DNA from 2 places in the Micromonospora sp. NPDC050980 genome. Region 1 is predicted to be linked to the other one. Evidence: riboswitches for the same ligand, from Rfam matches in the RefSeq annotation. Region 1 holds a riboswitch; the other holds the start of a gene.

What was found. A riboswitch is a leader RNA that binds a small molecule or an ion and turns the genes downstream of it on or off. The one in region 1 is predicted to bind thiamine pyrophosphate.
Region 2: it holds a riboswitch for thiamine pyrophosphate, as region 1 does, so the genes downstream of both, AB0H28_RS12815 (ECF transporter S component) here and AB0H28_RS01525 (thiamine phosphate synthase) in region 1, are expected to answer to the same signal.

The regions. Positions count from the first base shown of each region.
Region 1 covers NZ_JBFAGS010000001.1:327,793-342,006, reverse strand. The annotation lists gene AB0H28_RS01600 (DUF1707 domain-containing protein) at 1-129, shown strand, start outside; gene infA (translation initiation factor IF-1) at 369-590, shown strand; gene rpmJ (50S ribosomal protein L36) at 680-793, shown strand; gene rpsM (30S ribosomal protein S13) at 948-1,328, shown strand; gene rpsK (30S ribosomal protein S11) at 1,446-1,853, shown strand; gene rpsD (30S ribosomal protein S4) at 1,868-2,494, shown strand; gene AB0H28_RS01570 (DNA-directed RNA polymerase subunit alpha) at 2,590-3,612, shown strand; gene rplQ (50S ribosomal protein L17) at 3,647-4,207, shown strand; gene truA (tRNA pseudouridine(38-40) synthase TruA) at 4,284-5,120, shown strand; gene AB0H28_RS01555 (hypothetical protein) at 5,226-6,395, opposite strand; gene AB0H28_RS01550 (methyltransferase) at 6,521-7,126, shown strand; gene AB0H28_RS01545 (ATP-binding cassette domain-containing protein) at 7,168-8,847, shown strand; gene AB0H28_RS01540 (hypothetical protein) at 8,893-9,039, shown strand; gene AB0H28_RS01535 (aldo/keto reductase) at 9,097-10,059, shown strand; gene AB0H28_RS01530 (DUF559 domain-containing protein) at 10,772-11,683, opposite strand; TPP riboswitch at 11,803-11,914, shown strand; gene AB0H28_RS01525 (thiamine phosphate synthase) at 11,909-12,535, shown strand; gene thiO (glycine oxidase ThiO) at 12,529-13,659, shown strand; gene thiS (sulfur carrier protein ThiS) at 13,650-13,850, shown strand; gene AB0H28_RS01510 (thiazole synthase) at 13,847-14,214, shown strand, end outside.
Region 2 covers NZ_JBFAGS010000006.1:220,487-234,700, reverse strand. The annotation lists gene AB0H28_RS12855 (hypothetical protein) at 15-200, shown strand; gene AB0H28_RS12850 (thioredoxin reductase) at 317-538, shown strand; gene gndA (NADP-dependent phosphogluconate dehydrogenase) at 542-1,984, opposite strand; gene AB0H28_RS12840 (MTH1187 family thiamine-binding protein) at 2,091-2,387, opposite strand; gene AB0H28_RS12835 (hypothetical protein) at 2,638-2,988, shown strand; gene AB0H28_RS12830 (hypothetical protein) at 3,067-3,450, opposite strand; gene AB0H28_RS12825 (energy-coupling factor transporter transmembrane component T) at 3,691-4,491, opposite strand; gene AB0H28_RS12820 (ABC transporter ATP-binding protein) at 4,488-5,978, opposite strand; gene AB0H28_RS12815 (ECF transporter S component) at 6,073-6,663, opposite strand; TPP riboswitch at 6,740-6,846, opposite strand; gene AB0H28_RS12810 (alpha/beta hydrolase) at 6,924-7,751, shown strand; gene AB0H28_RS12805 (DUF6328 family protein) at 7,901-8,404, shown strand; gene AB0H28_RS12800 (acyl-CoA dehydrogenase family protein) at 8,505-10,454, shown strand; gene AB0H28_RS12795 (hypothetical protein) at 10,513-10,683, opposite strand; gene AB0H28_RS12790 (hypothetical protein) at 10,693-11,298, opposite strand; gene AB0H28_RS12785 (transcriptional repressor) at 11,344-11,739, opposite strand; gene AB0H28_RS12780 (metalloregulator ArsR/SmtB family transcription factor) at 11,736-12,038, opposite strand; gene AB0H28_RS12775 (metal ABC transporter permease) at 12,073-12,948, opposite strand; gene AB0H28_RS12770 (ABC transporter ATP-binding protein) at 12,950-13,714, opposite strand; gene AB0H28_RS12765 (metal ABC transporter substrate-binding protein) at 13,711-14,214, opposite strand, start outside.

The DNA of each region.
Region 1 (14,214 bases):
ACCACCGGGCACGCCGCCGGCGTCTGGCCGCTGTGGGTACTGGGGCCGTGGGGCGGGCTGGTGCTGATGCAGTCGGTGGGGCTGATCGGCGTGGATCACGGCCGGACGCGGCGCAACCGCCGGCGCTGAGCTGTGCCGCTGGTCACAGCGGGTGCGGAAATCCACCGTCCGGGGCGGCCGGTTTGGCGAGCGTGCGCGGGCGGGCGTACACTTTCAGATCGGCGCACAGCGTCCACTCCGCCATGCCCACCCTGCGCTTCGGTGGGAGTCGGAGCCGCAGCTGGCGCGAGCTTCCTGATCTTGGTCGGTTGGCTCGTGTAAGACGTTGTGGGCCGTCCGGAGCAACCGACGTCAGGACAGCGGAGTACATGCCGAAAAAAGACGGAGCCATCGAGATCGAGGGTCGGGTCATCGAGCCCCTGCCGAACGCCATGTTCCGGGTGGAGCTCGCGAACGGCCACAAGGTGCTCGCGCACATCAGCGGCAAGATGCGGCAGCACTACATCCGCATCCTGCCGGAGGACCGGGTCGTCGTCGAACTCTCGCCGTACGACCTGACCCGCGGGCGCATCGTCTACCGCTACAAGTAAGCCTGACGACGGCCGGGACGTCCCCGTGTCCGTCTTCGACGTCCGGGTCGCGCTTGCGCGCTCCGGGCCAGATGGGAAGTAAGGCAACCGTGAAGGTCAAGCCGAGCGTCAAGAGGATCTGCCAGAAGTGCCGGGTTATCCGCCGGCACGGCCGGGTCATGGTCATCTGCAGCGACCCGCGCCACAAGCAGCGCCAGGGCTGACGCCCCACATCACCAAGCTCGTCCCAGCCGCGGACGGGTGCGCTCACCGCGTACCCCTCGTGGTTGACCCCCGGTCGGAGGCCGGGGCCCGCTCGGGCAGCGGGGTGGGACGGGTCCACACCTCCGCCACAATCATTGAGGAGTACGCCCGCACATGGCACGTCTAGTCGGCGTGGATCTCCCCCGCGAGAAGCGGATGGAGATCGCGCTCACCTACATCTTCGGGGTCGGTCGCACCCGCGCCCTGGAGACGCTCGCCGCGACCGGCATCTCGCCGGACAAGCGCGTTCGGGACCTCACGGACGAGGAGCTGGTCGAGCTCCGGAACCACATCGAGGGCAACTACAAGGTTGAGGGTGACCTGCGCCGCGAGGTCGCCGCTGACATCCGCCGCAAGGTCGAGATCGGCTGCTACGCCGGCATCCGGCACCGCCGCGGTCTGCCCGTGCGTGGTCAGCGCACCAAGACCAACGCGCGGACCCGGAAGGGCCCGAAGCGGACCGTGGCCGGCAAGAAGAAGCCCGGCAAGAAGTAATTCTCTAACCGGAATTCTGGTCGTTCTCCGCCGAGGTAGGCCGGGCCCCAACCGGAACCGGTGTCTACGAAATCAACAAGGCGAGAAGCCAGAACCCATTCAGGAGCGCACAGACTTATGCCACCGAAGGCTCGTGCCGGAGCCGCCGTCAAGAAGGTCCGGCGCAAGGAACGCAAGAACGTCGCCCACGGGCAGGCGCACATCAAGAGCACCTTCAACAACACCATCGTGTCCATCACGGACCCGACCGGTGCGGTCATCTCCTGGGCCTCCTCCGGCCAGGTGGGCTTCAAGGGCTCCCGCAAGTCGACCCCGTTCGCCGCGCAGCTGGCCGCCGAGGCCGCCGCGCGTCGGGCCATGGAACACGGCATGCGCAAGGTCGACGTGTTCGTCAAGGGCCCCGGCTCCGGCCGGGAGACCGCCATCCGTTCGCTGCAGGCCGCCGGCCTCGAGGTCGGGCAGATCTCCGACGTCACGCCGCAGCCGCACAACGGGTGCCGTCCGCCGAAGCGTCGCCGGGTCTGAGAGGTTAGAGAGAGATGGCTCGTTACACCGGTGCTGACTGCCGCCGTTGCCGGCGGGAGAAGATGAAGCTGTTCCTCAAGGGCAGCAAGTGCGATGGCCCGAAGTGCCCGTTCGAGTCCCGGCCGTTCCCGCCCGGGCAGCACGGCCGCGGCCGCACCAAGGAGACGGAGTACCTGCTCCAGCTCCGGGAGAAGCAGAAGGCCCGTCGTGTCTACGGCGTGCTGGAGAAGCAGTTCCGTGGCTACTACGAAGAGGCCGTGGGCAAGAAGGCCAAGACCGGTGAGGTTCTGCTGCAGATCCTCGAGTCGCGGCTGGACAACGTGGTCTACCGGGCCGGCTACGCCAAGTCCCGAGACATGGCCCGTCAGCTGGTCAAGCACGGTCACTTCACGGTGAACGGCAAGAAGGTCGACATCCCGTCGTACCGCGTCAAGGAGCACGACATCGTCGAGGTCCGGGGCAAGAGCAAGGAGCTCACCCCGTTCATCGTCGCGCAGGCCGAGGCCGGCTCCAAGACCGTTCCGGCGTGGCTCGAGGCCATCCCCAGCCAGATGAAGGTTCTCGTGCACTCGCTCCCGGCCCGCCAGGTGATCGACACCCAGGTCCAGGAGCAGTTGATCGTCGAGCTCTACTCCAAGTAGGGGCTCGTTGCGGTGGCCCGCCCCGCGGGGCGGGCCACCGGAACAGTTGTGTCGTGGGCGTCAAATAGCGGGCGCCCCGGAAGAGAAGAGAAAAGATGCTCATCAGCCAGCGACCGTCTCTCTCCGAAGAGTCGGTCAACGAGACCCGGTCGAAGTTCACCATCGAGCCGCTGGAGCCCGGCTTCGGCTACACGCTCGGCAACTCGTTGCGGCGTACGCTGCTGTCGTCCATCCCCGGTGCGGCGGTCACCTCGATCAAGATCGACGGTGTCCTGCACGAGTTCACCACGATCCCCGGGGTCAAGGAGGACGTGGTCGAGCTCGTCATGAACATCAAGGAGCTGTGCGTCAGCTCCGAGCACGACGAGCCGGTCAGCATGTACCTGCGCAAGCAGGGCCCGGGCGACGTGACCGCCGGTGACATCCAGCCCCCGGCCGGTGTCTCGGTGCACAACCCGGACCTGAAGCTCGCCACCCTCAACGGCAAGGGCCGGCTCGACATGGAGCTGACCGTCGAGCGGGGCCGGGGCTACGTCACGGCGGCGCAGAACAAGCAGGCGGGTGCCGAGATCGGCCGGATCCCGGTCGACTCGATCTACTCGCCGGTGCTCAAGGTGACGTACCGCGTCGAGGCGACCCGGGTCGAGCAGCGGACCGACTTCGACCGGCTGATCATCGACGTCGAGACCAAGCCGTCGATGGGCCCGCGCACCGCGCTGGCCTCCGCCGGCTCGACGCTGGTGGAGCTGTTCGGTCTCGCCCGTGAGCTGGACGAGACCGCCGAGGGCATCGACATCGGGCCGTCCCCGCAGGACGCCCAGCTGGCGGCCGACCTGGCGCTGCCGATCGAGGAGCTGGACCTGACCGTCCGCTCCTACAACTGCCTCAAGCGCGAGGGCATCAACTCCGTTGGTGAGCTGATCGGGCGTACCGAGGCCGACCTTCTCGACATTCGCAACTTCGGTCAGAAGTCGATCGACGAGGTCAAGATGAAGCTCGCCGGGATGGGCCTGGGGCTGAAGGACTCGGCTCCGAACTTCGACCCGGCGCACGTCGTGGACGCCTTCGGCGAGGCCGACTACGACACCGACGACTACCGCGAGACCGAGCAGCTCTAGTCCGCGCTGCCGCCACACCTGAGGAGCACCAAGCATGCCCACGCCCACCAAGGGCCCCCGCCTCGGCGGCAGCCCCGCGCACGAGCGGCTGATGCTGGCCAACCTGGCCACCGCGCTGTTCCAGCACGGCAAGATCCAGACCACCGAGACGAAGGCCCGGCGGCTCCGTCCGCTGGCCGAGCAGCTCATCACCAAGGCCAAGCGGGGCGACCTCGCCTCGCGCCGGCGGGTGCTGGGCGTCGTCAAGGACAAGGACGTGGTCTACTCCCTGTTCGACCAGATCGCGCCCCGGTACGCCAACCGCAACGGTGGCTACACCCGGATCGTGAAGACCGGTCCGCGCAAGGGTGACGCCGCTCCGATGGCGATCATCGAGCTGGTGGAGGAGCTTGCCGTCGCCGAGCCGAAGGCGAACCGGAAGACCGCCGCCCGCAAGGCCGCCCAGCAGGACAAGGTCGAGGCGCTGGCCCCGGCCGAGGAGGCCCCGAAGGCGACCGCCGGTGACCAGGACGCGGAGGCTCCGGTCTCCGCCTCCGGCGACACCGCCGCCGCCCGTGAGGACAGCGACGAGGCCACCGAGAACGACAAGGCCTGATCACACAGGCAGCATCGTCGGGCCCGGCATCCCCTCGCGGGGTGCCGGGCCCGACGCCGTCGACGGGAGGTACGAGGTGGACGACGAGCGGACCCGGCTACGGCTGGACGTCTCGTACGACGGCACCGACTTCTCCGGATGGGCCCCCCAGCCCACCCGGCGCACGGTGGCCGGGGTGCTCATGCAGGCTCTGGACCTGGTCCTCGGTGCGGGCACGGTCACCGGCCTGACCGTGGCCGGTCGTACCGACGCCGGGGTGCACGCCACCGGGCAGGTCTGCCACCTCGACCTGCCGACCGCTGTGTGGCGCGGGCACGAGGGGCGGCTGCTGCGTCGGCTGGCCCGGCTGCTGCCGGCGGACGCCCGGATACGCGCGATGACCGAGGTCCCGGCCGACTTCGACGCCCGGTTCTCGGCCACGTTCCGCCGCTACGAGTACCGGGTCACCGACGCGCCCTGGGGCGCCGAGCCGCTGCGCCGGCGGGACACCCTGGCCTGGCCGAAGCCGCTGGATCTGGCGGCGTTGAACGAGGCCGCGGCGGGTCTGGTCGGCGAGCACGACTTCGCCGCGTACTGCCGGCGCAAGGAGAACGCCACCACGCTGCGCGAGGTGACCCGGCTGGACTGGCGGCGCGACGCGGACGGGATCCTGGTCGCCACCGTGCAGGCCGACGCGTTCTGCCAGAACATGGTGCGCAGCCTGGTCGGCGCGATGCTGGTGGCCGGCGACGGTCGACGGCCGGTGGGCTGGCCGGCCGGGTTGCTGACCCGGCGGGAGCGGTCCAGTGAGGTGACCGTCGCACCCGCGCACGGACTCGCCCTGGTCGAGGTCGGCTACCCGGCCGACCCGGCCGGTTACGCCCGCCGCGCCGAGTTGACCCGCCGGCTGCGGGTGCCGGTCGCCGAGGGCTGAGCGGGCGCGCGCCGGTCGTGGCTCTGGCGCCTGCGCGGTTCCCGGCCCGTGACGTGGAACGGCCCGCCCTCCGGCGTCGTCGGGGGCGGGCCGTCGTCGCGCGGCTCAGTCGTCGGTGCCCTGCTGGCCGGCGCTGTCGTCGGTCGGGCCGTCGGTGGGTTGTCCGGCCGTCCCGCCGGCGGCCCGGTGGTCCAGCACCCCCCGGTTCAGGTGCAGCTCGACCAGGTCGTACATGATCTCGCGGGCGCGTGCGTCGTCGGTCGGGATGCGTTCCCCGTCCGCCCGGGTGACCAGGCAGAAGGCGAGGTAGTGCCCGCGTACCTGCCAGCCCACCCGGGCGGCGGCTTTCTCCACCGTCTCGGTGTCGTCGCCCGCGGGCATGCCCCGGAACCGCCCCTGCCGGTCGTCCAGTAGCGGTCGGATCCGGTCGCGTACCCGTTGGACGCTCGCCACGTCGGTCAGGTTGAACAGGCCGGCGGTGAGCAGGTGGTCGCCGTCGGGGGAGCGGAGCGTGCCCCGGACGACCTGGTTGCAGCCGAGCCGGACCAGCAGGTCGGCGATCTCCCCGGTGGCCGCGACGGCGCAGTTGGCACTCGCCTGGGTCTTCAGCACCCGGTAGGCGGGTTTTCCGTCGGTGATCACCAGTTGCTTGCCGGGGAAGACTTCCTTGACGGTGAGGGGTGCCTGGTCGGTGTCCCGGGAGTCCAGGTCGGAGCGGCCCGGCGGGTCCGCCTGCGGCGCGGTCGCCTGTGCTGTCGGTTCGCTGGCAGGGGGATTGGCGGCCCGCTCGTCGAGCAGCGCCGCGACCGCGAGGCCGGTGAGGGACAGCAGGAGCAGCACGGCGGCACCCCCGATCAGCGTCTGCCAGACCCGGCCGCCGCCGCGACGGTCGCCGTGCCGGGCGCGGGGCAGCTCGGACACGTCGGTGGCGCGGAAGGTCGGGCTGGCCGGGATCGGCACGGTGGGCCGGGTCGTCGCGTCGGGCGGCGGCGTGGGCGTCGCGGCGGGCACCGGCTGTGGTACCGGCGGCAGCGGCTGTGGCACGGGGTTGGGCTCCCCGGGCGGTGCGGGTCGACCCGGCGTCGGTGCGGGGGCGGGCGGCGCGGGGGCCGGTGCGCGGGCGTCGTCGAGGGCCGGCCGGGTGACCCGGGCCGGCGGCAGCGACGGCGTGGGGAAGCGGGAGGGCGACGGACCTGCCGGAGGCGGCGTCGCGGCCGGCCCGGGCTCCGGGTACTCCAGGAAGGCGTCCTCATCGGACTCGTACCGGTACACCATGTGGGATAGAGTAAGACCGATTGTCCCTTTCGGGGGCAATATCGGGAAATTCCGGCGGAGTGGCGTCCGCCGTCGGCCGCCGTACCGTCGCCCGGCCCGCCAAGCGCCGGTGCGAGAATGCCGGCGTGACCGGCGACCACTACTTCACCGCTGAACCCGCGACCCCGGCCCGTCCGCGCGAGGTCGAGTTCACCGTCGCCGGGCGCGACTACGCCCTCGCCTCCGCGAGCGGCGTGTTCTCCGCCGACCGGCTCGACCCCGGCACCGCGGTGCTGCTGCGCAAGGCCGACCTGCCGGGCGCCGACGTCGCCGGTCCGCTGCTCGACATCGGCTGCGGCTTCGGCCCGATCACCTGCGTGCTGGCCACCGTCGCGCCCGCCGCCACCGTCTGGGCGGTCGACGTCAACGAACGGGCCCGCGCCCTCACCACCGCCAACGCCGCCCGGATCGGCGCCGCCGACCGGGTCCGGGCCGTCGCACCGGACGACCTGCCGGCGGGCGTCACGTTCGCCCAGATCTGGTCGAACCCGCCGATCCACATCGGCAAGGCCGAGCTGCACGAGCTGCTGCTGCGCTGGCTGCCCCGGCTCACCCCGGACGGCGTGGCCTGGCTCGTCGTCGCCCGCCACCTCGGCGGCGACTCGCTGCACCGCTGGCTCGTCGAGCAGGGTTGGCAGGTCGAGCGACACGCCAGCCAGAAGGGCTACCGGGTGCTGCGGGTCACCCGGTAAACCGGTGTCGTCCGCGCCACCCGCTCGGGCAGGATGCCGGCGTGGGATACGTGGACGTGGCAGGGCTCGGGCACATCCTCCCGGACGGGCGGGAACTGTTCGGCGAGGTGTCGTTCCGGGTCGGTGAGGGCGCCAAGGTCGCGCTCGTCGGCCCCAACGGCGCCGGCAAGACGACAGTGCTCCGGATGGTCGCCGGCGACCTGCCGGTGCGCACCGGCGCGATCGCCCGCTCCGGCGGCCTGGGCGTGATGCGGCAGTTCATCGGCATGATCGGCGACGAGTCGACGCTCGCCGACCTGGCGCTGTCGCTCGCCCCGCCGGCGTTGCGCGCCGCCGGGCGTCGGCTCGTCGAAACCGAGGCGGCGATGCGGACCGCCGAGATCCGCGGCAAGTACAGCTCCGCCGCCGGCAAGGCCCAGCTCGCGTACGCGGACGCGCTGGCCGCCTGGGGCGAGAGCGGCGGGTACGACGCCGAGGTGCTCTTCGACACCGTCGCCACCATCGTGCTGGACCTGCCGTGGGACACCGCCCGGGACCGGCCGGTGCGCACCCTCTCCGGCGGCCAGCAGAAGCGCTTCGCGTTGGAACTGCTGCTCCGCGGCCCGGACGAGGTGCTGCTGCTCGACGAGCCGGACAACTTCCTCGACGTGCCCGGCAAGCGCTGGCTGGAGGCGCGGCTGCGCGAGTCCGGCAAGTCGGTGCTCTACGTCTCGCACGACCGGGAGCTGCTGGCCCAGACCGCCGACCGGGTGGTGGCCGTGGAAGGCGGCAGCGCGTGGGTGCACCCGGGCGGCTTCGCGAGCTGGCACGAGGCGCGGGTGGCCCGGCACGCCCGCCTCGACGAGCTGCGCCGGCGCTGGGACGAGGAACACCAGAAGCTGCGCGAGCTGATGCTGATGTACAAGCAGAAGGCCGCGTACAACGACGGGCTGGCCTCCCGCTACCAGGCCGCGCAGACCCGGCTGCGCAAGTTCGAGGAGGCCGGGCCGCCGCCCGTACCCCCGAAGGACCAGGACATCCGGATGCGCCTGACCGGCGGGCGGACCGGCAAGCGCGCGGTGATCGCCGAGCAGCTCGAGCTGGACGGCCTGACCTACCCCTTCGACCTGGAGATCTGGTACGGCGACCGGGTCGCGGTGCTCGGCGCGAACGGCACCGGCAAATCCCACTTCCTGCGCCTGCTGGCGCGCGGCGGCACCGACCCGGAACCGGGCAACACCCCGGTCGACGGCGTCGCCGCGCTCACCCCGGTCGCGCACGCCGGTGTGGTCCGGCTCGGCGCCCGGGTCCGGCCCGGGCACTTCTCGCAGACCCACGACCGGCCGGAGCTGACGGAGCGGACGCTCGTCGAGATCCTGTGGCGGGGCGACGAGCACCGGGCCGGCATGGACCGGCACGCGGCCATGGGGGTGCTGTCCCGCTACGAGCTGGCCGGCCAGGGCGACCAGCGGTTCGGCACGCTCTCCGGCGGCCAGCAGGCGCGCTTCCTGGTGCTGCTGCTGGAGCTGTCCGGGGCCACGCTGCTGCTGCTCGACGAACCGACCGACAACCTCGACCTGGCCTCCGCCGAGGCGCTTGAAGCCGGCCTGGGGGCGTTCGACGGCACGGTGATCGCGGTCACCCACGACCGGTGGTTCACCCGCACCTTCGACCGGTTCGTTCTGTTCCGGAGTGACGGGGAGGTGGTGGAGACGCCGCAGCCGGTGTGGGACGTCGGGTGATCGACGAGGAGGTGGCCACATGGGGCTCTGCGCGTCGGCGGGGTAATGGTGGACTGGATCCACCGGGACGTGGACCGGGTGCACCGGGTCTGGGCGGAGTGCCGGGCCGGCCGCTACACCGTGACGGTGCAGGCCGGGCACCCGCTCGGGTGCTACTTGCACGCGTACGCCGGGGAGGAGGCGCTCGGCTGAGCCGCCGGTGGTGGTTGCCCGGCGCTCGCCCGGTGGCGGCACGGCGGCGGGCATAGGGTGGATCTCGTGAGTGAGATGACCTATCGCCGGCTGGGCGACTCCGGGCTCGTGGTGTCCGTGGTCGGCATCGGCTGCAACAACTTCGGCCGCAAACTCGACAGCGACGGCACCCGCGCGGTGGTGGACGCCGCGCTGGACGCCGGGATCAACTTCTTCGACACCGCCGACATCTACGGCGAACCCCAGGGCGGCTCCGAGGAACTGCTCGGTCAGGCGCTCAAGGGCCGCCGCGAGGACGTGGTGGTCGCCACGAAGTTCGGCATGGACATGAACGGCGCGAACGGGCCGGACCACGGTGCCCGGGGCGCCCGGCGCTACATCGCCCGCGCCGTCGAGGCGTCGCTGCGCCGGCTCGACACCGACCACATCGACCTCTACCAGATGCACGAGCCCGACCCCGGCACCCCGATCGACGAGACGCTCGCCGCGCTCGACGACCTGGTGACCGCCGGCAAGGTGCGCTACCTCGGCAACTCCAACTTCGCCGGCTGGCAGATCGCCGACGCCGACTGGACAGCGTCGTCGCAGGGCCGCACCCGGTTCATCTCCGCGCAGAACCACTACTCGCTGCTGGAACGCGGCGTGGAGGACGAGGTGATCCCCGCCTGCGAGCGGTTCGGCCTCGGCATGCTGCCGTTCTTCCCGCTCGCCAACGGGCTGCTCACCGGCAAGTACAAGCGCGGGCAGCAGCCACCGGCGGGCAGCCGGCTCGCCGGCGGCGGCCGGTACGCCGAGCGGCTGGCCGCGGCGCGCTGGGACACCATCGAAGCGATCGAGGCGTACGCGGCCGAGCGCGGGGTGACCCTGCTCCAGGTGGCCATCGGCGGACTCGCCGCCCGGCCCGCGGTGACCTCGGTGATCGCCGGGGCGACCACGCCCGAGCAGGTACGCGCCAACGCCGAGGCCGGCACCTGGCAGCCCACCGACGAGGACCAGGACGCCCTCGACGCCATCCTCTAGCCGCCCCCGCCGCCCGCCTACGCCCTCTGCCGGTTGCCCGGCCGCGCGTTGCCGCGCGCGGTGCGCTGCTACGCGCTCAGGTGGGCGTGGACGTTGGTTGCGTCACTCGCGTGCCGCGCGTTGGCGGGTGCTGTGCGTCGCCGTGTGCCGCGCTGCTCGCCTTCGTCGTGCCGTGCCTCGCGCTGCTCGCCGTGGTGCTGCTCGCCCTCGCCCTCGCCTGACCGCCCTCAGGCCCATCCGCACCCGAGACACCCATACCGTTCCACCCGCAGACAGCACTCGCGACGAGTGGAACGCTGTGGGTGTCAAAAGGGCGGTGAGACACCCACAGCGTTCCACTCCACGTCGATGGCGTCGATGAGTGGAACGGTATGGGTGTCTGCGGGCGGGTTTGACACCCGTGGCGTTCCAGGGGGCACCTGGGCGCGGCGGCACGCCCGGTCCGTCGCATCCGGGGCGTGCAGCGCGCGCCTGAGCGGTGTGCCGGCCTGAGCGGCGTGCCGGCCTGAGCGGTGTGCCGGCCTGAGCGGCGTGCCCGCCTCAGCGCGGAGTGCCAGCCTGAGCGGCGTGCGCGCCTCAGCGCGGCGTGCCGGCCTGAGCGGTGTGCCGGCCTGAGCGGTGTGCCCGGCTCAGCGCGGCGGGTGCGCGTGAGCGGCACGCGCGTCAGCGGGGCGGAGCAGGACGAGGCGTGCGTCAGCGTGACCGGTATGCGTCAGCGCGTCGGGGTGGCGGCGTGGCGTTCCGCGAGGGCCTGGCGGACCAACGCGACCGTCGCCTCCGGATGGCGCAGCACGTCGGCGGCGGTGAACCGGAGGACGATCCAGCCGGCCGAGCGGAGCGCGTTGAGCCGGGCCACGTCCCGCCGGAAGTGTGCCCGCTCCCGATGGTGGTCTCCGTCGTACTCGACCGCGATGCGCAGCGCCGGCCAGGCCAGGTCGACCCGGGCCACGAAGCGCCCGCCGTGGCGCACCTCGTGCTGGGCGGTCAGCGGGCCGAGACCGGCGTCGAGGAGGAGCAGTCGGAGCCTCGTCTCCATCGGGGACTCGCTCAGTGGCTCGGCGAGCGCCAGCACCTCGCGTATCAGGGGCGAGCCCGGCCAGCGGGCGCGTGCCGCGGCGTAGTCGCGCAGGGCGGGCAGCTCCACCACCCGGCGGCGCAGCAGCGCGTCCACGGCGACCAGGGCCTCGACGCGGGAGCCGTGCCGACCCAGGTCGAACGCGGTACGCAGCGCGGTGGTGACCGGCAGCCCGGCGAAGCGGGTGCGATCCTCCTCGGGCAGCGGTGACCGCACGAGCGACATCCGGGGATGCGGGCGCAGACGGGAGGTGGTGGGCAGGAGCGCGGTCACCGGGTCGCCCGGGGTGAGCAGGTCGACACCGAACAGCCAGGCCGCGCTGCGGCCGGCCAGCGTCGCGTCCGGCGGCAACCGCAACGCGACCGCTTCGCACCATGTCCGGTGGTCGTCGGCGCGGTGCGCGTCCCGGTGCACGTACACGTCAGGTAGCAGCCGCAGCCACGTGGGACCGCGCAGCATCGTGCGGGTCAGGAGCCCGGCGGCGACCGCGCGGCTGCCCCGGAACGGCAGGTGGGAAAGGCGCTGCGGGACACGAGCGGAGATGGCCACCCGGACAGCGTGTCGTGATGCGACGCCCACCCGCCGCCCCGATCCGCCGGGTGGCGTGGTCCTGGGAAAAACGTCACCTGGTCTTCCGTACGGCCGGGGGCGCGTCGTACGGTAGGCCGCAAGTGACCCACGGGAGCCCGGTGCGGACCGGGCTGAGAGGGGGGCTGACAGCCCCCGACCGTCGAACCTGATCCGGGTAATGCCGGCGCAGGGAGGAGCGTTGCCGTGCCGTCCCTGGGACGACTGCATCTCATCACCGACACCCGGCCGGGGCGGGACCCGCTCGGCGTGCTGCGTGCCGCGCTGCCGGTGGCCCGCGCCGAACTCGTCGTGCAGGTGCGGGTGGCCGACGACGCCACCGACCGGCAGGCGTACGAGCTGGCCCGGCGGGTGGTCGAGGCGTGCCGGCCGTACGGGGCGCGCTGCCTGGTCAACGACCGGCTGCACGTGGCGCTCGCGGTGGGCGCGGCCGGTGGGCACGTCGGGGCGGACGACCTGCCGGTGGCCGCCGCGCGGCGGGTGCTCGGCGCCGCCGCGGTGCTCGGTGCGACCGCCCGGGAGCCGGGCACCGCTCGCGCGGCGGTCGCCGCCGGGGCGACCTACCTGGGCGTGGGCCCGTGCCACGCCACCACCACGAAGTCCGGCCTGCCCGCGCCGATCGGCCCGGCGGGGGTACGCGCCGTCGCCGGGGCGGTGAGCGTGCCGGTGATCGCCATCGGCGGGGTGACCGCCGGGTCGGTGCCGGCGCTGCGGGCCGCCGGGGCGTACGGGGTGGCGGTGGTCGGCGCGCTCAGCGGTGCGGCCGATCCCGCACACGCCACCGCCGAGCTGCTCGGTGCGCTGACGTGTTAACAGGGGGCCCCTCCTCTACCGGAGGCGTTAACAGGGGGCCCCTCCTTACCGAGGTGGGGGTGGTGGGGGCGGGGCCGGTGGGGCTGGCCATCGCGTGGCGGTGCGCGCAGCGCGGGCTGCGCGTGGCGGTGCACGACGACCGGCCCGGGTCGGGGGCGTCGCAGGTCGCCGCCGGCATGCTCGCCCCGGTCGCCGAGGCGTACTTCGGTGAGCGGGAACTGACCGCGCTGCTCGTCGACTCCGCCGCCCGCTGGCCCGGCTTCGCCGCCGAGCTGGCCGGGGCGAGCGGCGTCGACCTGGGCTATCGCACCGAGGGCACGCTCGTGGTCGGGCTCACCGCCGACGACCTGGCCGAGGCGGGGCGGCTGTGGTCGTACCAGCGGGGGTTGGGGCTGCCGATCACGCCGCTGCGCCCGTCGGCGCTGCGCGACCGCGAGCCGGCGCTGGCGACCCGGGTGCGCGGCGGCGCGGTCGCGCCCGGCGACCACCAGGTCGACCCGCGCCGGCTGGTCACCGCGCTGCGCGTCGCGGCCGAGCGGGCCGGCGTGGTGTTCCGGCCGGCGCGGGTCGGCGCGCTGTCCGAGGTGGACGCCCGGGTCATGGTGGTCGCGGCCGGCTGCGGCGCGGCGGCGCTGACCGGGCTGCCGGTGCGGCCGGTGAAGGGGCAGGTGCTCCGGCTCCGCGCGCCCGGTGGCGGCCCGCCGGGCTTCCGGCACGTGATCCGGGGGTACGCCGACGGCGAGCCGGTCTACCTGGTGCCCCGGGACAGCGGCGAGGTGGTCGTCGGGGCGACCGTCGAGGAACGCGCGGACACCGAGGTCACCGCCGACGGCGTGCTGCGGCTGCTCCGCGCCGCCGTGGAGCTGGTGCCGGAGCTGACCGAGTACGAACTCGTCGAGGCGGCGGCCGGGCTGCGCCCGGGCACCCCCGACAACGCGCCGGTCCTCGGGGCGCTGCCCGGCCGGCCCGGCGTGCTCGCCGCCACCGGGCACCACCGGCACGGCATCGTGCTGACCCCGGTCACCGCCGACCTGCTCACCGATCTGATCGTCACCGGCGAGCCGGACCCGGCGCTCGCCCCCTTCACCCCGGACCGGTTTCCGAAGGAGCCCCTGTGGAACTGATCGTCAACGGCACGGGACGGACGCTGCCCGACGGCGCCACGGTGGCCGACGTGGTCCGCGCGGTCACCGGGCAGCGGCGCGGCCTCGCGGTCGCGGTCAACGGCGAGGTGGTGCCGCGCGGCGGCTGGTCGGCAGGCGTGCTGCGCGACGGCGACCGCGTCGAGGTGCTCAGCGCGGCGCAGGGCGGGTGAGCGGGATGACCTTGGAGATCGGCGGGGTCGCGTTCGGCTCCCGGCTCGTCCTCGGCACCGGCGGCGCGGCCAACCTGCACGTGCTGGAGGCGGCGATCCGTGCCTCCGGCACCGAGCTGGTGACCCTGGCGCTGCGCCGGGTGGACACCGCCCCGGGCGGCACGGGTGGGCTGCTCGACCTGCTGGAGCGCTGCGGGGTGCGGCTGTTGCCGAACACGGCCGGCTGCCGGACCGCGGTGGAGGCGGTGAAGACGGCGCACCTGGCCCGGGAGGCGTTCGACACCGACTGGGTGAAGCTGGAGGTGATCGGCGACGAGCGCACGCTGCTGCCCGACGGGGTGGAGCTGCTGCGCGCCGCCGAGGA
Region 2 (14,214 bases), on a different contig from region 1:
CGGAGGTGAACCACATGATTCAGAAGCGGATCGCGCAGTGGGCGCTCATGGCGGTCGCCGTGCCGCTGGCGGCGGCCGGCGCGCGCCGGCTCAGCCACTCGTTGGAGGCCCGTCGCGGGCCGACCGGGGTGAGCCGCCTGCTGACCAAGGGCGCCGACCTGATCCGGCCGCAGAAGGCCAAGCGCCGCCGGTTCTTCTGAGCTGCCCGGCCGGCGCCGACCGGCCGTCGACGGAACGCCCCGCATCCGCGGGGCGTTCCGCTTTACCATAGGCGCAGGGCGCGCCGCCGGGACGCGCCGCCACGGGGGGTGGAGACATGCGCGATCTCCGGTACGAGCTGACGGCCGCCCTGGCCGCCGCCGACCTGGTGGAGCCGACCCGCCGGGAGGCGGTCGCCGAACTGTGCGCCGGGGTGGCCGAGCGGCACTGCGCCGACCTCGGGCACACCCCGACGGTCCGCTCGGGCGAGATCGGCGAGCTGACCACCGGCGAACCGGTGGCCGGCTGGGCGCCCGACCCGCCCGAGCGAATGTGGTGAGCCTCAGCCCTCCACTTCGGATCGGTCGCCCGCCCACAGGGTGTGGAACGAGCCGTCCCGGTCCACCCGGTGGTAGGTGTGCGCGCCGAAGTTGTCCCGCAGCCCCTGGATCAGCGCGGCCGGCAGCCGCTCGGCGCGCAGCGCGTCGAAGTAGGCCAGCGACGAGGAGAAGGCCGGGGTCGGCACGCCCGCCCGGGCCGCGTCGGCCACCACCCGCCGCCAGGCCGGGACGCCGGCGCTGACCCGCTCGGCGAACCAGGGCGCGACCAGCAGCGTCGACAGGTCCGGCTCGCTGTCGTACGCCTCCCGGATGCGGTCCAGGAAGCGGGCCCGGATGATGCAGCCGCCCCGCCAGATGGTGGCGGTGCCGCCCAGGTCGATGTTCCAGTCGTACTCCTGGCTGCCGGCGCGGATGTGGTCGAAGCCCTGCGCGTACGCAACGATCTTGCTGGCCAGCAGCGCGCGGCGCACGTCCTCGACGAACGTGTCCCGGTCGTCCACCCGCCACTTCTCACCGGCGTCGGGGAACACGCGGCGGGCGGCCTCGCGCTGGTCGGCGTGGCCGGACAGCGACCGGGCGAACGTGGCCTCGGCGATGCCGGTGATGGGGATGCCCAGGTCCAGCGCGCTCTGCACGGTCCAGCGGCCGGTGCCCTTCTGTTCGGCCTGGTCGAGCACCACGTCCACGAACGCCCGCCCGGTGGCCGCGTCGGTGTGGCCGAGCACCTCGGCGGTGATCTCGATGAGGAACGACTCCAGTTCGCCGCCGTTCCACTCCCGGAAGATCTCCGCGATCTCCGCCGGGCTCGCCGACAGGCCGGCCCGCAACAGGTCGTACGCCTCGGCGATGAGCTGCATGTCGGCGTACTCGATGCCGTTGTGCACCATCTTGACGAAGTGGCCCGCGCCGTCCGGCCCGACGTGCCGGCAGCAGGAGACGCCCTCGACCTGCGCGGCGATCTTCTCGAAGATCGGCCCGAGCTTCTGGTATGACTCCGCGGAGCCGCCCGGCATGATGCTCGGGCCGCGCAGCGCGCCCTCCTCGCCGCCGGAGACGCCGGTGCCGACGAAGTGCAGCCCGTGCTCGCGCAGCGCCTCCTCCCGGCGGCGGGTGTCGGCGAAGTGCGCGTTGCCGCAGTCGACGACGATGTCCCCCTCCTGAAGCAGCGGGATCAGCTCGTCGATCACCGCGTCGGTGGGCGCGCCGGCCTTCACCATCACGATCACCGCGCGGGGCCGCTCCAGCGAGCCGACGAAGTCGGCGAGCGACTCGGACGGCACGAAGGTGCCCTCGTCGCCGTGTTCCGCGACCAGGCTGCGGGTGCGTTCCGGCGAGCGGTTGTGCACCGCCACGGCGAATCCGTTGCGGGCCAGGTTCCGGGCCAGGTTGCGACCCATCACCGCCAGACCGGTGACCCCGATCTGCGCCGTCGCCTCTGCTGCCATGCGTACCGCCACCTCTCGTCCTCGCTGCCGTCATGCGACCGTATCGCGGTCACCGGGTGAGCGGATCACACCTCGACGGTGGGTGAGGAGCCGGTGGCGTCGTGTCTCACCCCTCGGCGAGACGCGCCTCGACGCGCGCCACCTTCGCGGTCAACGTGTCGGTCACCCCGGGGCGCAGGTCGGCCTTGAGCACCAGGCTGACCCGGGGCGCCTCGGCGGCGACCGTGTCGACGGCCCGCTTCACCACCGCCATCACCTCGTCCCACTCGCCTTCGACGGTGGTGAACATGGCGTCGGTCCGGTTCGGCAGGCCGGACTCGCGGACCACCCGTACGGCGTCGGCGACCAGGTCGCCCACGGACTCACCCACGCCGAGCGGGGTGATCGAGAACGCGATCAGCATGCCGACGATCGTGCCAGTAATTCGGCTGCGGTGGCCGGCCGTGTCGGGCTAGCGTGTCGGTATGCGTAACTGACGCCCGTCCTGCGAGCCCGGTCCACCGCCGCAGTCGCCGTGGATCCGTCCCGCTCCGGGCGTCCGCATCCCCTTCCCGCCGCCGCTTGTTCGCGGTGTCCGTCGTGGTCGGATCGCACCCGGGGCACCCGCTCGGCGCGTCCCTGGTCGGCGCGCCCGACAGACAGGAGGCCCGCGGATGCCCGCGAAGCGCACCTCGAAGAAGTCCCGTACCTCGTCGCCGTCCACCCCGTCGGACCGCGTCGCGCTCGGCGCGACGCCACCTATCCCGGCGGCGCTGCTCCCCGGTGTCGTGACGCCCGACCCGGTCCTGCCCGACGGGGCACTGCTGGTTCCGGTGCTGTCCGCCGACGCGGTGGCGGGAGGCGCGTCGAACGGTCCGGCCCGGTCCGGCGTGGCTCCGCTCGACGAGCCGAAGCCGGCCGGCCCAGCGCCGAAGGCCGGCCCGCCCGGCGCCCGTGACGCCCGGCTGAAGGGGCGCGGCCAGCGCGTCGACCGGACCCGGTTCTATGCCTTCCGGCGTAGCTGACCGTCGCCGCTCCTTGTCCGAATCCGAGAATATGGACGACAGTGACCGCCGCCTTGTGGAAACACTGTGGTTCGGGGGTCATCCGGTGGCCGCGTCCAGACCGGTCCGTTGGGTGATGGCCCGCACGACGCGGGGATCCACGGAGGCCGGGTCGCAGACGACCAGTTCCTCCGGGGCATAGACGCCCGTGCTCGTCTCGGGGTGCCAGACGAGCACGCCGCCGACGGGAAGGAAATCGACGATCTGGCCGTAGGGATGCCGCGTCGTCTCGCCCGGATCGGTCGATGGGGGAAGGTGCACAAGCACGCCCGGCGCCAGCCACGGCGGCCGGTCGACCAGGAGTGACACGTCCAGCGGCCCGCCACCGTGGATGCCGGCCGCTGCTTCCTGTGCCATTCGGCCGAGGTCCGCCGTGTGTTTCGTGACTCCCGCGTCGACCGGCCCGTCCGGCCCGTCGAGCACAAGGTGCATGGAACGGTCCGGGTGGAAGTGCACGTGCCCGCTGACGTTTCGCGACACCGCTCGCCCTTTCGCCGGTAGGTGCCGGTGCGTCACGGGCTCGACGCCGAGCCCGTGACACGCCGGTCCTGAGTGTGCAGCGTCGGTGCTCAGCCTGGGCTGCTGTTGCCGGGTGGCGGTGCTCGTCGTCGCCGGGCAGCACTCCCGACCGGTTCCGCAGGCGTTGCGCTGACCGGCGTCCGGTCACCCGATCAGCGGTCGGAAGGTGCCGAGGACCACGCTGACCGTCAGGGCCGCGCCGGCCAGCAGCGCCGCCCCGGCGATCAACAGCCCGTCAGCCCGGGTGAAGCGTTGCCGGCGGGCGACCGTGCGCGGGGTGCCGGCGTCGAAGCCGCGGGCGTCCATCGCCACCGCCAGTCGGGTGCCCCGCCGGATCGCGCCGACCAGCAGGGTGAACGCGGTGGACGCGAAGATCCGCAGCTTGGCGAACGGGTTGCGGCCGGCGCCCACGCCGCGCGCCCGGCGGGCCATACTGATCATCCGCCACTCCTGTTCGAGGAGCGGCACCAGCCGGAACGCGGCCAGCGCGCCGATGGCGAACCGGGCCGGGGCCTTGGCGTTCTGGATCAGCGCGTCGGCCAGGTCCGTCGGGTCGGTGGTGGCGAATACGATGATCCCGGGCAGCGCCACCGCGAGCATCCGCAGCACCAGCCCGAGCGCGGTGACCAGCACGCCTCCGGTGACCACCACCGGGCCGGCCTCGACGAAGACCCGGCCGGACCGGTCGGCGGCGAAGAGCACAAGCGTGACCAGGATGCCGACGGCGGCGGCCAGCAACGGCCAGGCCCGCCGGGCCAGCACCCGGTAGCGGACGCCGAACAGCGGCAGCACGGCCAGCTCGACGGCGATGGCGATGGCCGGCGCGACCGGGTCCAGCGTGGCCACCAGGACGATCGTGAACACCATCGCGGCGGCCAGCTTCGCCACCGGGTTGCGCCGGGCCAGCGGGGCGCCGGGCGTCGCCACCGGCTCCAGGTCGATCACGTCACACCGGTCCCTCGGCCCGGAGGCGACGACGGGCGCTCCGCGTCTGGGCGGCCCGGTTCGCTGGACCCGGGCGGGCGGTCCAGGGTGAGCCTCCGGTCGGCGAGCGCGGCCACGAAGTCCGCGTCGTGGGTCACGGTGACCACGCCGTGGCCGGCGTCGCGCAGCTCGGCCAGCAGGTCGACCAGCTCCCGCCAGGTGCGCCGGTCCTGGCCGAACGTGGGCTCGTCGCAGATCAGCAGGCGGGGCGCGGTGGCCAGGGCGGTCGCCACGCTCAGCCGCCGCGCTTCGCCACCGGAGAGGGTGTACGGGTTGGCGCCGGCGAGCCGGTCCAGCCGCAGCCGCTCCAGCAGCGCGTCCACGGTGGCGGTGACTTCCGCCTCGGGCCGGCCGGTGCGGCGCGGCCCGAGCGCCAGCTCGTCGCGGACCGTGGCGGTGACGAACTGGTGCTCCGGGTCCTGGAAGACCGAGCCGATCCGCCCGGCCAGCGCCGGCGCGCGCCACCGGTGCGGGGGCGTGCGCGCGTCCCGGCCGGCCAGGCCGGCGGAGGCGGTGACCGTGCCGGCGCCGGGGCGCGTCAGGCCGCCGAGGAGCAGCGCCAGGGTGGACTTGCCGGCGCCGTTCGGGCCGAGCACGGCGAGCGCCTCGCCGGCGCGTACCCGCAGGTCGGTGGGGGCCAGCCGGGGTGGCAGGCCGAGCCGGTCGGCGGTGAGCAGCACGTCGCCGGCCGGCGCGGTGGCGTGTCGTGGTGGCACGGTGTGTCCGGGCACCCAGACCCCGGCGGCGGCCAGCGCCTCGCCGTGCGCGGCGAAGACCGCCTCGGGTGGGCCGTCGGCGCGCACCCCGCCGCCGGGTTCCAGCACCACCACCCGGTCGACGAGCGGCAACGCCTCGGCGACCCGGTGCTCGACCAGGATCAGCGTGGTGTCCCTGTCGAGCGCGTCAGCGACGGCCCGGCGGATCAGCGTGGCGCCGGCCGGGTCGAGGTTGGCGGTGGGTTCGTCGAGCAGCAGCAGCCCGGGCCGCAGCGCGAGCACCCCGGCCAGCGCCAGCCGCTGCTGCTCGCCGCCGCTGAGCGCGGCGGTCGGGCGGTCCCGGTGGTAAGGGAAGCCGACCCGGCGCAGTGCCTCGTCCACCCGGGGCCAGATCTCCTCGGCGGGCACGCCCCGGTTCTCCAGCCCGAACGCGACGTCGTCGCCGCAGCGGGCCATCACCAGTTGGGTTTCCGGGTCCTGGAAGACGACGCCGACGCGCTCGCGGGCCTTGCGCGGGTCCAGCCCGTCGATCTCGACTGTGCCTTCCTGCTCGCCGGAGTCCTCGGGCAGCAGCCCGGCCAGCGCCGCCAGCAGCGTGCTCTTGCCGGCCCCGGAGGCACCGAGCAGCAGCACCCGCTCCCCGCTCTCGACGCGCAGGTCCACCCCGCGCACCGCCCAGCGTCTGCGCCCCCCGTGCCGCCACCCGAATCCCCGCAGCACCACCCCGCTCACGGTCCCACCCCCTCTGCCTCGTCGATCATGAAGTTGACGGCACCACAACGCGCCGAAATCACCGTCAACTTCATGATCGACAGTGGGATACCCGTCAGACCAGGGCTCGGTCGCGGCCGGCGGGGAAGCGGTCCAGGACGCCGGTGTTGGCCAGGGCGCGGGTGAGCAGGTGGGCGCCGACGCCGGCGACGATCGTGGCGCTGACGATGGTGATCAGCGCGTACGGGATGCGGTAGGAGGTGAGGTCGAAGGCCTTGTTCCAGTAGACGAAGTCGAAGATCGCCGCGCCCAGGCCGGTGAGCGCGCCGGCCAGCGCCGCCACCGGCAGCTTGAACGAGCGGTAACGGAACGCGGCGAACGCCAGCTCGGCGCCGACGCCCTGCATCAGGCCCTGGAGGATCACGATGCCCGCCCACTGGCTGCCCAGCAGCGCGGAGACGATAGCGGCCACCGTCTCGCAGTAGAGCGCGGCACCCGGCTTGCGGATGATCAGGCCGGCGAGCACCGCCGGGATCAGCCACACGCCGTAGAGCACCGCCTGCGCCGGCGGGAAGAACGCGAACGCCGCGTCGGTGGCGCTCCAGAGCAGGCCCCAGGCCCAGAAGACGACGCCGAAGGCGACGGCGATGACCGAGGCGACGACGATGTCGACGGTACGCCAGCGGTTGCTGTCGGTGTGGTTCATGACGGACTCCCAGTTCGTGGTGCGGAACCAGGAGAAGACGCACGCCGCGCCCGGAAAACGCCCGGACTGCGGCGCGGCTGGAGGTCGACCGAACTCCCTGCGCTGGCATTACCCAGATCAGGTTCGAGGGTCTGCGGGCACCGGCCCGCACTCTCAGCGCTGTGCGCTCCCCTGTCGGATGTGAAGTTGTCTCGTCGCAGACGCTAGCACCGACCGTGGCCCCGGGCCCAGCAGGGCGACTGTCGGCTACGGTGGCGACCATGCGGGTCGAGGCGCGGGGACTGACGTTCGAGGTGACCACCGGCGGCCCAGAGGACGGCGAACCCGTCCTGCTGCTGCACGGCTTTCCGCAGCACGCCGGCGAGTGGGAGGCGGTGACACCCGCGCTGCACGCCGCCGGGCTGCGCACGTACGCACTCGACCAGCGCGGCTATTCGCCCGGCGCGCGGCCGGACGCGGTCGAGGCGTACCGGATCCCGGAGCTGGTGGCCGACGCGGCGGCCGTGCTGGACGCGCTCGGGGTGAGCGCCGCGCACCTGGTCGGCCACGACTGGGGGGCGATCGTGGCCTGGGGCCTGGCCGCGGCGCACCCGCAGCGGGTGCGGACGCTTACCGCGGTGTCGGTGCCGCACCCGGCCGCGATGGGGCACGCGCTCGCCACCGATCCGAGGCAGAAGGCCAAGTCCGCCTACATGGCGCTGTTCCGGATGCCGGGCAAGGCCGAGAAGGTGCTGCTGGCGCTGCGCGGGGCGGCGCTGCGCCGGCTGCTGCGCGGGGTCGGCGACGTCGATCGCTACGCCGAGCCGATGCGCCAGCCGGGCGCGCTCACCGCCGCGCTCAACTGGTACCGCGCGATGAGCGGGTCGGACATGAAGGCGGTCGGGCCGGTGGCGGTGCCGACCACGTACGTCTGGAGCGACAGGGACGTGGCGATCGGCCGGACCGCCGCCGAGGCGTGCGCGGCGCACGTCACCGGCGACTACCGCTACCTGGTGCTGCCCGGGGTCAGCCACTGGATTCCCGACGAGGCCCCCGGCCCGCTGGCCGAGGCGATCCTCGCCCGGACGTCGGGGACGGCGGAGGCATGACGGTGAGCGCCGAGGCGTACCTGGCGGTATGAGGGCCGGACCCGGCGCGGATCCTGAGCCGGTTTCGTGGTCAACCGATCCGGGCACAGACGCTGCTGCCGGCGGGCGTTCACCCGCCGGCCGTGCCGTCTTCACCGGAGGTTCACGAGTTGTCCAAGGAATCCGAGAAGCAGCGCTGGCAGCGCAACTTCGCCGACCTGCTCCAGGAGTTGCGCGTCGCGCAGACCGGTGTGCAGATCCTCTTCGCCTTCCTGCTGACCATGCCGTTCAGCAACGCGTTCAACCGGACCACCGACTTCCAGCGCGACGTCTACGTGGTGGCGCTGCTGGCCGCCGCCGCTGCCGCCGCGATGATCATTTCGCCGGTGGCGTTCCACCGGGCGCTGTTCCGCCAGGGGCGCAAGCCGGAGCTGGTGCGCTTCGCCCACCGGATGGCCACCGGCGGCCTGTTCTTCATGCTGGTCGCGATGGTCAGCGCGGTCCTGCTGGTCACCGACTTCGTGCTGCCCCGGCCGATCGCCTTCGCGCTCAGCGCGATCACCGGCGTCTGGTTCCTGATCTTCTGGGCCGTGCTGCCGTTCGCCCGCCGCAACTGGGGTGACGACGACATCGACGACGAGGACGACGACCCGCAGACGCTGACCGGGGACTGACGGTCCGCCAAATCGGACGTGCACGCGAGGCTACCCCTGGGTAACACCCGGGGGTAGCGTCGTTTTCGTCGCATCCGGACCGACCATCCAGGAGGCAGCCGTGACCACGACACAGAACAATGCCGGCGGAGCCGGGCCGCTGCCCACCGAGGCGGGCCAGGTTTCCGAGCATGAGGCCCGCCAGGTCGCCGAGGCGGCCCGGGAGGCGGCCTGGGACCGGCCCAGCTTCGGCAAGGAACTGTTCCTCGGCCGGTTCCGGCTCGACCTGATCGACCCCTGGCCCCGGTCCGACCCGGCCGACGTGGCCCGCGCCGACGAGTTCCTCGGCGCGTTCGGGGCGTACCTGCGCGACGAGGTGGACGGCGCGGCGATCGAGCGCGACGCGCACATACCGGATGAGGTGTTCCGCGGGCTGGCCCGGCTCGGCGCGTTCGGCATGAAGATCGACCGGAAGTACGGCGGCCTCGGGCTGAGCAACCTGCACTACTGCCGGGCGCTGATGCTCGCCGGTTCGGTGAACCCGGCGATCAGCGCCCTGCTCTCCGCGCACCAGTCGATCGGCGTGCCGCAGCCGCTGAAGATGTTCGGCACGCCGGAGCAGAAGGAGCGGTTCCTGCCCCGGCTGGCCGCCGGTGAGGTCTCCGCGTTCCTGCTCACCGAGCCGGACGTCGGCTCCGACCCGGCCCGGCTCGCCACCACCGCCGAGCCGACCGCCGACGGCGCCGGCTACCGGCTCAACGGGGTGAAGCTCTGGGCCACCAACGGCACGGTCGCCACCCTGCTCGTGGTGATGGCCCGGGTGCCGGCCGGCGAGGGGCGGCGCGGCGGGATCACCGCGTTCGTGGTCGACGGCGACAGCGAGGGCATCACGGTGGAGCGGCGCAACTCCTTCGTCGGGCTGCGCGGCCTGGAGAACAGCCTCACCCGGTTCCACGACGTGTTCGTGCCGGCCGAGAACGTGATCGGCGGCGAGGGCAAGGGCCTGAAGATCGCGTTGACCACGCTCAACACCGGCCGGCTGTCGCTGCCGGCGATGTGCGTGGGCGCCGGCAAGTGGGCGCTCAACGTGGCCCGGGGGTGGGCCGCCGACCGGGTCCAGTGGGGCCGGCCGGTCGGCGAGCACGAGGCGGTGGCGAAGAAGCTGTCGTTCATCGCCGCCACCACGTACGGCATGGAGTCCATGCTGGACCTGTCCTGCCTGCTCGCCGACGACGACCGCAACGACATCCGGATCGAGGCGGCGTTGGTCAAGCTCTACGCCAGCGAGATGGCCTGGCGGATCGCCGACGAGCTGATCCAGATCCGGGGCGGGCGCGGCTACGAGACGGCCGAGTCGCTGGAAGCCCGGGGCGAGCGTCCCGCCGCCGTCGAGCAGCTCCTGCGCGACCTGCGGATCAACCGGATCTTCGAGGGCTCCACCGAGATCATGCACCTGCTGATCGCCCGGGAGGCGGTCGACGCGCACCTGTCGGTGGCCGGCGACATCATCGACCCGGAGGCCGGGCTGGGCCGCAAGGCGTCAGCGGGCGTGCGGGCCGGCGCCTTCTACGCGAAGTGGCTGCCCACGCTCGCCGTCGGCAAGGGGCAGGCGCCGGGCGCCTACCCGGAGTTCGGGCCGTTGGCCGGGCACCTGCGGCACGTCGAGCGGACGTCGCGCAAGCTGGCCCGCTCGACCTTCTACGCGATGTCCCGCTGGCAGGGAAAGATGGAGCGCAAGCAGGCGTTCCTCGGCCGGGTGGTGGACATCGGCGCGGAGCTGTTCGCGATGTCCGCGGTCTGCGTCCGGGCCTACGCCGAGCGGTCCGAGCACCCGGAGAACGTCGAGCTGGCCGACCTGTTCTGCCGGCAGGCGCGGCTGCGCGTCGACGAGCTGTTCACCGGCCTGTGGTCGAACACCGACTCGGTCGACGTGGCCGCCGCGAAGCGGATCGTCGCCGGCCGCTACGCCTCGGTGGAGAGCGGCGTGGTCACGCCCCCCGCCGACCTCCCCTGGGTCGCCCGCTGGCAGCCGGGCCCGTCCACCACCGAAGACGTCCGCCGCCGGATCTGAAAGGAGGGGCCCCTTCTTAACGCCTCCGGTAGAGCAGGGGCCCCTTCTTAACAGCCGCTCAGCGGCGGGCGACCGCCCAGGCGATCACCGCGACCAGGATGAGGCCGTTCAGGGCGGCCAGCACGAGATACGCCGACGGCGGGATCCGGCGGCCCTTGCGGACGAAGCTCACCAGCACACCCGCGTAGCCCAGCAGCAGCACGGCGACGACGATCAGGAAGTACAGCACCGGCACACCCTACCGGTCACTGCGCAGCCCCAAGCCGCGCAGCTCCAGCGCGGCGAGCGCGTCGACTGTGGCGTCGTCGCCGCGCCGCCACGCCTCGGCCACGTCCGGCGCGATCCGGGTGAGCTTCGACAGCGGCTGACCGGCGAGCGCGCGCAGCGCCAGCAGGTCCCGCCCGGCCGGCGCGGCGGCCATCGCCTTCGCCGCACCGGCCCGGCGCATCCAGCGCACCCGCAGCGGCAGCCAGCCGAAGAGCACCAGGCCGAGCGGGAACACCAGCACCGCGACGGTCAGCGCGAGGGCCAACTGGCCGACCAGCTCCTGCTGGTCGCGGCCGGCGTCGGCCATCGCGCGGGCGGCGTCGGCGGCCCGGGTGAACGGCGCGGTCAGCTCGTCGCCGACCAGCGGCACCCGGCCCACCTTGCCGCCGGCGTCGGCCAGGTTGTCGGCCAGCCCGCTGCCCGCCCCCTCCAGCTTCCGCCCGGGTACGGCGAGCTTCTCCACCAGATCGTGCAGCCAGAGCGCGAAGCGGATCGCCGCGTACACCCAGACGACCACGAGCAGGTCGGTCAGGAGCTGACGGAGTGCGGTCGGGAAACGGTCGGCGTAGATCTTCACGCCGGACAGCCTGCCACGGCCCGGGCGTGCCGGCACCGGTCGGATTTACCGGCCGGCGCAGGCCGGGCAGGTGCCGAAGATCTCCAGGGTGTGGCTGACCTCGGTGAAGCCGTGCTCGGCGGAGATCTGCTCGGCCCACTTCTCCACCGCCGGGCCGGCCACCTCGACGGTGCGACCGCAGGCCCGGCAGACCAGGTGGTGGTGGTGACCGCCGCTGCACCGCCGGTAGAGGTGCTCGCCGCCCGGCGGGCGCATCACGTCGATCTCGTCGGCGTCGGCGAGCGCCTGCAGCGTCCGGTAGACCGTGGTCAGCCCGATCCGGTCGCCCCGGCGGCGGAGCATGGCGTGCAGGTCCTGGGCGCTGTGGAAGCCCTCGACCTCGTCCAGCAGCGCGCTCACGGCGCTGCGCTGTCGGGTGGTGCGTGGGGTGCCGGTGGTCATGACGGTCCCTCCCCGGCGTGGCTGACCGCGTCCGCCACGATGTGCGCGACGTGCTCGTCGACCAGGGCGTACGCGATCTCCCGGCCACGCCGCGAGCCGCGCACCACGCCGGCCCCGCGCAGCACCCGCAGGTGCTGGGAGACCAGCGGCTGTGGTGCGCCGAGCCTCTCGACCAGCTCGTGCACGCAGCGCTCGCCCTCGGCCAGCTCGCTCACGATGGCGAGTCGGATCGGGGCCGAGAGGGCGCGCAGCAGCTCACCCGCGCCCTCGAAGGCGTCGTACCCGTTGGTGCCGGTCACCTCGTAACGATAACCACTGCCGGTTGCGCCGGCCTCATCCGAGCAGCACCTCGTGCTCGGCCGGCTCGACCGCGGGCGCGCCCGGCGCCGGCCGGCCCCGCCGCCGCAGCGCCCGCCCGCCGGCCGCCAGCACCGTCACCGCCAGGAACGAGCCGATCGCCACCAGCACCACCGAGGCGCCGGGCGCGGTGTCGGCGGTGGCGGCCACCCAGACCCCGGCCCCGGCCGCGAACAGGCCCAACGCCATCGCTGCGGTCATGGTCGACCGGAAACCACGGGTCACCTGCTGGGCGGTGGCCACCGGCACCACCATCAGCGCGCTGATCAGCAGCACCCCCACCGCCCGCATGGCGATGGTCACCGTCACCGCGGTGCCGACCGCGACGAGCAGGTTCAGCGCCCGCACCGGCAGGCCGGAGACCCGCGCGTACTCCTCGTCGTGGCAGACCGCGAACAGCGCCGGCCGCAGCACCAGCATGGTCACCAGCAGCACCGCGCCGAGCACGCCGATGGTGACGAGGTCGGCCGGCGACGTCGTGGTCAGCGACCCGAAGAGGTACGCGTTGAGCGACCCGCTGCTGGCGTCGGAGAGCCCGACCAGCATCACGCCGCCGGCGATGCCCCCGTAGAAGAGCAGCGCCAGCGCCAGGTCGCCGGAGGTGCGCCCGTACGCGCGGACCAGCTCGATGACCACCGCGCCGAGCGTGGCGGCGAGCACCGCCACCAGCACCGGGGAGCGGTTGAGCAGCAGCCCCGCGCCGACGCCGGTGAGCGCCACGTGGCCGATGCCGTCGCCGATCAGCGCCAGCCGGCGCTGCACCAGATAGATGCCGAGCGCCGGCGCGGCCAGCCCGATGACAAGCGCGCCGACCAGCGCGCGGAGCATGAAGTCGTACTGGAAGAGGTCCATCTCAGATGCCCGTCCAGAGCCCGTCGGGCTCCTCGTCGCAGTGCGGGTGCACGTGTTCGTGGTCCGGGTCGGCGTGGTGGCCGGCCGGCTCCGGCACCGCGCCGTCGTGGGCGATCCCGCCCTGGTGCACCACCACGGCCCGGCTGATCAGCGGGCGCAGCGGCCCCAGCTCGTGGGCGACCAGCAGCACCGTGCCGCCGCCGTCGCGGAACGCGCGCAGCGCCCCCGCGAACGCCTCCTGGCTGGCCGCGTCCACCCCGGCGGTCGGCTCGTCGAGCACCAGCAGTTCCGGCCCGCCGGCCAGCGCCCGGGCGATCAGCGCGCGCTGCTGCTGGCCCCCGGAGAGGGTGGCCACCGGATCACCGGCCCGGTCGGCCAGCCCGACCGCGCGCAGCGCCTCCGTCACCGCCGCCCGGTCCGCCCGCCCGGCCGGCCGGAGCACGCCCCGGCGGGCCAGCCGCCCGGCTGCCACCACCTCGGCCACGGTGGCGGGCACCCCGCCGCCGGCGCCGAGCCGCTGCGGGACGTACCCGACGCGGTGCCACTGCCGGAAGCGGCGTTGCGGCGTGCCGAACAGGGCGACCGACCCGGCGCCGAGCGGCACCAGACCGAGCGCGGCGCGCACCAGCGTCGACTTGCCGGAGCCGTTGGCGCCGAGCACGGCGACCACCTCGCCGGCGGTCAGCGTCAGCGAGACGTCGCGCAGCACCGGCCGGCCGTCGTAGCCGACGGTGGCGTGCGCGATCTCGATCACGGGTGAGGTCATGAGCAGTCCAGGGCGGTTCGCAGGGTCTTCAGGTTGGCGCGCATCGCGGAGAGGTAGTCGCCCTCGGCCGGCGGGCCCTCGATCGGGTCCAGGACCGCCGTCCGCGCCCCGACCTCCCGGGCGATCGTCTCGGCGACCTTCGGGCTGACCAGTGTCTCGAAGAAGATGGTGCCGGCCCGGTGCTCCCGGGCCTCCGCCGCCACCTCGGCGAGCCGCTGCGGGGACGGCTCGGACTCCGGGGTCAGCCCGGTGAGCCCGATCTGCTCCAACCGGTAGCGCTCGGCCAGGTAGCCGAAGGCGGCGTGGCTGGTCACGATCTCCCGCCGCTGGCAGGTGCGCAGGCCCTCGGCGTACCCGGTGTCGAGCGTCGCCAGTTCGGCGCGCAACGCGCCGGCGCGGGCGGTGTAGTCGGCGGCGTGGTCCGGGTCGGCCCGGCCGAGGCGTTCGGCGAGGCGGTCACCGACCTTGGCCAGCCGGGTCGGGTCGAGCCAGAGGTGCGG